3 regions of the Pseudundibacterium arcticum genome follow, and region 3 is predicted to be linked to each of the others. Evidence: predicted binding sites of a transcription regulator. Region 3 holds the regulator's gene; each other region holds the start of a gene.

Region 1 (2,268 bases), on a different contig from region 3:
CGACGCAACTGAAGGCCCTGCCCGACGTCGAGACGGTGCAGGTCGATTCGGCTTGGGTCAAGCGGCTGGCGGCCTTGATGCACGTGCTGCGGATCGCGCTGCTGTTTCTGGCCGGCACCCTGGCGGTGGTGGTGATCGCGGTGGTCTTCAACACCATCCGGCTGCAGGTGCTAACGCAGGTCGACGAGATCGCGCTGTCGCGCCTGATCGGTGCCACCGATGACTACATCCATCGGCCGTTCTATTACGCCGGTGCGCTGCTGGGCCTGTGCGCCGGCGGCGTCGCACTCGCTGCGGTGGCATTGGCGCTGCTGCCGCTGAATGTCGCGATCGGCGACTTTGCCCGGCTGTATGCGTCGCAATTCCAGCTGGCACCGCTCGGCCTGACGCTGGGCGCGGGTCTGCTGGCGGTCAGCGCGGCCCTGGGACTGACCGGCGCAGCGCTGTCGGTGCAGCGTCATCTAGCCAATTTTTCATAGAGTATATTGCCAACTCGCTTGCTTTTTAAGCGGAAACAAGCATCTCCTAATGGAGTATATTAAGCAGCGTGCCAGCGGCGGGCGCTGCGCACCCAGTTGGCCGGTCGGTTCCGCAGCCGCGCCCACCCGTCCGCGTGGCCTGCAACTATGGTCGGCGCCGCATTGAACACACAAATTCCTTTGGTCAATCGCAACTATCGACGCGCCGCTTGCTCTAACGTGGACATGAAAATGCGATTAGTTGTAAAGGAACAATAGTATTTACGCTATCTCCGTCATTTAAAACGTCCATTAGCACTCCCCCCGAGAGAGTGCTAACATGCACTTCGTCGTGGTCCGTGTTTGCGCATCGTTGGTATTGCAGTTTCAGGGAAGCAAGTAAGGAGAAAGAATGAAAGTAGCATCCGCACAATCTGGATCGGTAACTGTTGTCAATAATGCATTGGCGCTTGGTTTTTCCGGCACCCTGGGCAATCTGGATGCCTATATTTCGGCCGTCAACCGCCTGCCGATGCTGACGCACGAGGAAGAAATCTCGCTGGCGCGGCGCCTGCGCGACAACAACGATTTGGCTGCTGCGCAAGAATTGGTGATGTCCCATCTGCGCATGGTGGTGTCGATTGGTCGCGGCTATCTCGGCTATGGCCTGCCGCACGCCGATCTGATTCAGGAAGGCAATATCGGCCTGATGAAGGCGGTCAAGCGCTTCGACCCGGATCAAGGCGTGCGCCTGGTGTCGTATGCGATGCACTGGGTGAAGGCCGAGATGCATGAATACATCCTGAAGAACTGGCGCCTGGTCAAGGTTGCGACCACCAAGGCGCAGCGCAAGCTGTTCTTCAACCTGCGCAGCCACAAGCAAGGTCTGGATACGATGACGCCGAGCCAGGTCGATTCGCTGGCCAAGACGCTCAATGTCAAGCGCGAGGAAGTGATCGAGATGGAGACCCGTCTCACCGGCCGCGACATCGCGCTGGAAGCACCGACCGACGACGAAGACGACAAATTCGCCCCGATCGCCTATCTGTCGAGCGACAGCAGCGAGCCGACCAGGGTATTGGAAGCGCAGCAGAAAGACCGGCTGCATTCGGAAGGACTGGAACAGGCGCTGGCCAAGTTGGACGACCGCTCGCGCCGCATCGTCGAAGCGCGCTGGCTGGCCAACGACGATGGCTCCGGTGCCACGCTGCACACGCTGGCCGCAGAGTTCGGCGTGTCGGCCGAACGAATTCGCCAGATCGAAGCGGCGGCGCTGAAGAAGATGAAGGGTGCGCTGGCGGCGTTTGTTTAAGCGGTCATCGCTTAGTAAGCATTTCGCGACAAGAAAAAGCGCTCGATCGAGCGCTTTTTTTATTGCGGCTTGTCCCGTGTCCCGTCCTGACATAGGGGCAGGAAAAACCTGCGCCTCAACCTCATTGCAACAACAATTTCAGGTCATGTGCAATCGGTGCCGCGCCCTGGCCATGCCGGATGAACAGCCGGATCCGGCCCTGTGGATCGAACACATAGCTGCCGGCGGTGTGGTCCATGGTGTAACTGCCGGGCGTCTTGCCCGGAACTTTCTGGTAAAACACCTTGAATTCTTTCGCCGTCTTTTCGGTCGCGGCCAGATCGCCGTACAGCCCCAGAAAGCGCGGGTCGAACGCCGGAATATACTGTGCCAGCAGCGCCTGGGTGTCGCGCTCGGGATCAATGGTAACGAACAATACCTGCACTTTATCGGCCAGCGGCCCGAGCTCCTTCATGACCGCGGCCATCTCGGCCATCGTGGTCGGACAGACATCCGGGC
Region 2 (2,268 bases), on a different contig from region 3:
CGGCTGGCCGCTGGCCAGCGTCAGCAACAACTGGCGCGCCATCACATTATTGCTGTACTTGTTAATGTCGCGGATCACTTCAGGCAAGGTCGGCGACTGCCATTCGGTAATCAGGCTGGCGGCGGGCGGGGTAACGCCTTCCCTGACCTCACCGCTCAGGCTGCCGCCCAGATCACGCCACATCTGACGGAACACGGCATCGAAATATTGTGTATCGGTCATCGTGTACGGCAGCACATGCCAGCTCTGTTCCCCGCAGGACAGCGGAAAGACGCCGTCAAAACTGGCGCCGTCGCCCTGAATATTCGCGCGCAAGCGCCCCTGCCAGTCGTCGCATTCGCCATCGGTCAGAATCGGCGCAACCACCTTGTATCCTGCCAGCGGAGGGTCGAGCACCACGTTGACGTTGCCGTGCGCGAGGTCCGGTACAAAGCGCATACCAAATGATTTGTAATTAAGCAACAACGCGTCGGGACCGGCGTTGTAGGACTTCAACGGTTCGCCATCGAACTGTGCCGCATTGTGGGTGGCGACCGCAAACGCGCTGCGGTCGAGCAACAGATCGCCGCGAATATCGCGGATGCCGCGCGCCCGGATCTGGCGCAGAAACAGCCAGAAGTTCTCGATCACCAGTTTCGGATCGCCGCTGCCGCGGATGACCAGGTCACCCTGCAAGACCTCGCCGTCTTGCAGGCCATTGGCGTAGGCCTGGGTCTTCCAGGTAAAGGTCGGGCCCAGCAATTCCAGTGCGGCGTCGGTGGTAAGCAGCTTCATGGTCGAGGCCGGATTGAACGGCGTCGTCGTGTTAACCGCAACCACCGGGGCCACACTGCCCACTTCCTGCACAAAACTGCCCACCGCGCTGGGTGGGATGCCGGCGCGCTTGAACGCGGCCGCCACCACGCCGGGCAACTCCTGGGTCTGGGTCTGCGTCCGAGCAGCGGCGCCGGCCGGCCAGCCACAGAGCAAGATTTCAATCAGAAAAATACAAGCGGCGGCCTGAGATCTCGGGAATATTCGCATAACAATCGACAGTGAGTGAGCGCTGCATTATCCCACGCGAATATAAACGAACTGACAAGATTTGCACCGCAGTCTGGCTTCCGGGACCGCTCTTTTCAGCGCATGCCGGGACGGTGGCCAGAGCGTTTCTTGGCAACTACAGCGCCAAAGCAGACAGCGCGTTTGAACTTACTTCAACTCGTATTGAACATCGCACCTTGAAAATCCTTGTCTTCGTCCCTATAATTAGCACTCGTTAGGGGAGAGTGCTAATTCCTTCCCTGGCCTACCAGCTTTCCAGTGTGGCGTGTCCATTGCAGCCCGCACAGTGAAGATTGATTTGCAGCAAAGTTGCCGCAAGAAAACAATAACCCATTGAAATTAAAGGAGTTTTTATGAATCTTCGTCCTTTGCATGATCGCGTCATCGTAAAACGTCTCGACCAGGAAACCAAAACCGCTTCCGGCCTGATCATCCCTGAGGCTGCCGCTGAAAAGCCGGACCAGGGTGAAATCTTGGCGGTGGGCAACGGCAAGATTCTGGAGGACGGCAAGGTGCGTCCGCTGGCAGTGAAAGTCGGCGATCGCGTCCTGTTCGGCAAATATTCCGGCCAGACCGTCAAAGTCGGCGGCGACGAATTGCTGGTGATGCGCGAAGAAGACATCATGGCGATCGTTGAAAAATGACGCGGATGTCCAGGCGCCTGGCGCTTGGCAACAGCCACGTCGTCCCTGCCCTTCGGCAATCTCAGGATAAATTGGCCGACGGCCACGCAGGGATCCAGTGACTTTAAGCATTTAAGTTAAGCACTTTCCACGAATAATCTAGGAGTTACAAACATGGCAGCTAAAGAAGTTATTTTCGGCGACGCAGCGCGCGCCAAGATGGTTGAAGGCGTCAACATCCTCGCCAATGCAGTTAAAGTCACACTCGGCCCTAAAGGTCGCAATGTCGTTCTGGAGCGCTCGTACGGTGCGCCGACCGTCACCAAGGACGGTGTCTCGGTGGCCAAGGAAATCGAACTCAAAGACAAGCTGATGAACATGGGTGCGCAGATGGTCAAGGAAGTTGCTTCCAAGACCTCCGACAACGCCGGTGACGGCACCACCACCGCAACCGTGCTGGCCCAGGCAATCGTGCGCGAAGGCATGAAATTCGTTGCCGCCGGCATGAATCCTATGGATTTGAAGCGCGGTATCGACAAGGCAGTCACAGCGACTGTTGAAGAACTGGCAAAAATCTCCAAGCCTTGCACCACCACCAAAG
Region 3 (2,268 bases):
CAGCATCGAAACCCTGCAGGTCCGCCGCAAGGTGCTGATGGCGGGCAATCCGCGTTACCAGATCGACCTGTGGGCGCTGCGCCATGCGGTGCTGACCGAGGCCTTCAATATCTGCGGCGAAGACCTGTGCAAGGTCGATGCGGCGATGGACGTATTCAGCCGCGCACGCAGCGATGTGGTGCTGTATGACGATGTGCGGCCGAGCCTGACCCGGCTCGGCCAGCGCCACCTGCTCGGCACCATCTCGAACGGTTTCGCCGATCTGGCGACGATCGGCCTGGCCCATCATTTTCAGGTATCAATCGCGGCGCACCAGTTCGGCTGCGCCAAGCCCGACCGGGAAATCTTCCACGCCGCCTGTGACTTGCTGCACGTAGCGCCGGTCGAGGCGGTCTATGTCGGCGACGACCCGACCCGCGACATTGCGGGCGCGCAAGGTGCCGGCCTGCGCGCTGTCTGGCTGAATCGGGCCGACCTGCTGCCGCAACGCGGCCTGCCCCCCCATGTCAACCCGGATGCGGTGGTGTCCAATCTGTTTGAACTGGAGCAATGGCTCAGTACGCAGTAATCAAAATTCGGTAACAGGATTTACGCAATATAAAGAATGTAGGGTGCGCCATGCGCACCATTACCCGTGCCGACGCACCATTGGTGCGCATGGCGCACCCTACTTTTTCCGTGCAATGCTCACGCTGCCGTCGCCGGTTACAAATTACTGAAACGACAACATCCATCGGCAATTGCCCGATTGCATCATCGGCGCCACCACTGACGCGATGACAAAGCGCATAATGACAATTCGATCCACTCAGGTTCACGCCGCATGCCACGCCAGATGCAACTCGAACCCCGCGCACAAACCCTGCTCAAGGCCCTGGTTGAACGCTATATCGCCGACGGCCAGCCGGTTGGCTCACGCGCGCTGTCGCAGATCTCGGGGCTGGAGTTGTCGCCAGCCACGATCCGCAACATCATGGCCGACCTCGAGGCGATGGGTTTCGTCAGCAGCCCGCACACGTCAGCCGGCCGGATCCCGACGCCGCGCGGTTACCGTGTGTTCGTCGACAGGTTGCTGACGGCAAAAGGCATCGACGAGAGCGCGGTCGAGGCGCGGTTGCAATCGCGTCTACCGAACGCGCAGCCGCAAAAGACCATTGCGAATGCCGCGAAGATGCTGTCGTCGCTATCGCAATTTGCCGGCGTGGTACTGTCGCCGCGGCGCGAGTCGGTATTCCAGCAAATCGATTTTCTGCGCCTGTCCGAGAAACGCATTCTGCTGGTGATCGTCGCCCCCGGCGGCGATGTGCAAAACCGGCTGCTGCTGACCGACGTCGATTACACGCCGACCCAGCTGATCCAGGCGGCGAACTACATCAACCAGAATTACGGCGGCCTCAGTTTCGACGCAGTCAGTATCCGGCTGCAGGGCGAATTACGCCAGTTGCGCGACGACATGACGCGGCTGATGCAGGTCGCAGTCGAGGCCGGCAGCGAGGCGATGAGCGACAGCAGCGACGATGTGGTGATTGCCGGCGAGCGCAACCTGCTCTCCGTGTCCGATCTGGCGTCGAACATGACGTCGCTGCGTCAGTTGTTCGACATGTTCGAGCAGAAGACCGGCCTGCTGCAGCTGCTCAACGTGTCCAGCAAGGCGTCCGGCGTGCAGATCTTCATCGGCGGCGATTCCAGCCTGGTACCGATGGACGACATGAGCGTGGTCACCGCGCCGTATGCCGTCGACGGCAGGATCGTCGGCACGCTGGGGGTGATCGGCCCGACCCGGATGGCGTACGAACGGGTGATTCCGATTGTCGATATCACGGCCAAACTGTTGTCGAATGCGCTGAGTCACACTTAGCACTCGGCATGACCGGCACGAAAAAAACAAGGCTTCGATCAATGATCAAAGCCGTGTTTTTTTGCTTCATCCCGAGCCAATATCGCCGATACCGGCATCAATATTGCAAGTTCGCCATCAGTGCGCCGTCATCTCCCGCACCAGGTTTTCACCGCCGTAGATCTTGCCCAGCATCTCGGTGATTGCACCGCTGTGCACCGCGACCGTGCGGTTGATGCGGCCGTCGTACCAGAACGCACCGCCCAGCGAGTGGATATTGCCGTCGAAGATCAGGCCCACGATTTCACCGTTGCGGTTGATCATCGGGCTGCCGGAATTGCCGCCGATGATGTCGTTGGTGGTGACGAAATTGAAAGGCTGGGCCAGGTTCAGCCGGTCCTTCGCCTTGTGCCACGAGGCCGGCAACGCAA

What was found. Region 3 encodes HrcA, which represses chaperone genes, less so after heat shock. Its sites were predicted from a motif close to TTAGCACTCNNNNNNNNNGAGTGCTAA; they were not measured.
Region 1: the regulator HrcA is predicted to act here: its motif matches at 771-797, upstream of rpoH (RNA polymerase sigma factor RpoH).
Region 2: the regulator HrcA is predicted to act here: its motif matches at 1,249-1,275, upstream of ACFOFO_RS07440 (co-chaperone GroES).

The regions. Positions count from the first base shown of each region.
Region 1 covers NZ_JBHRTP010000032.1:53,006-55,273, reverse strand. Annotated here, with positions in the region: gene ACFOFO_RS11135 (cell division protein FtsX) at 1-479, shown strand, start outside; gene rpoH (RNA polymerase sigma factor RpoH) at 871-1,770, shown strand; gene ACFOFO_RS11125 (SCO family protein) at 1,892-2,268, opposite strand, start outside.
Region 2 covers NZ_JBHRTP010000019.1:42,890-45,157, reverse strand. Annotated here, with positions in the region: gene dacB (D-alanyl-D-alanine carboxypeptidase/D-alanyl-D-alanine endopeptidase) at 1-969, opposite strand, end outside; gene ACFOFO_RS07440 (co-chaperone GroES) at 1,398-1,688, shown strand; gene groL (chaperonin GroEL) at 1,842-2,268, shown strand, end outside.
Region 3 covers NZ_JBHRTP010000072.1:43,122-45,389, forward strand. Annotated here, with positions in the region: gene ACFOFO_RS20305 (HAD family hydrolase) at 1-568, shown strand, start outside; gene hrcA (heat-inducible transcriptional repressor HrcA) at 836-1,858, shown strand; gene ACFOFO_RS20315 (S46 family peptidase) at 1,976-2,268, opposite strand, start outside.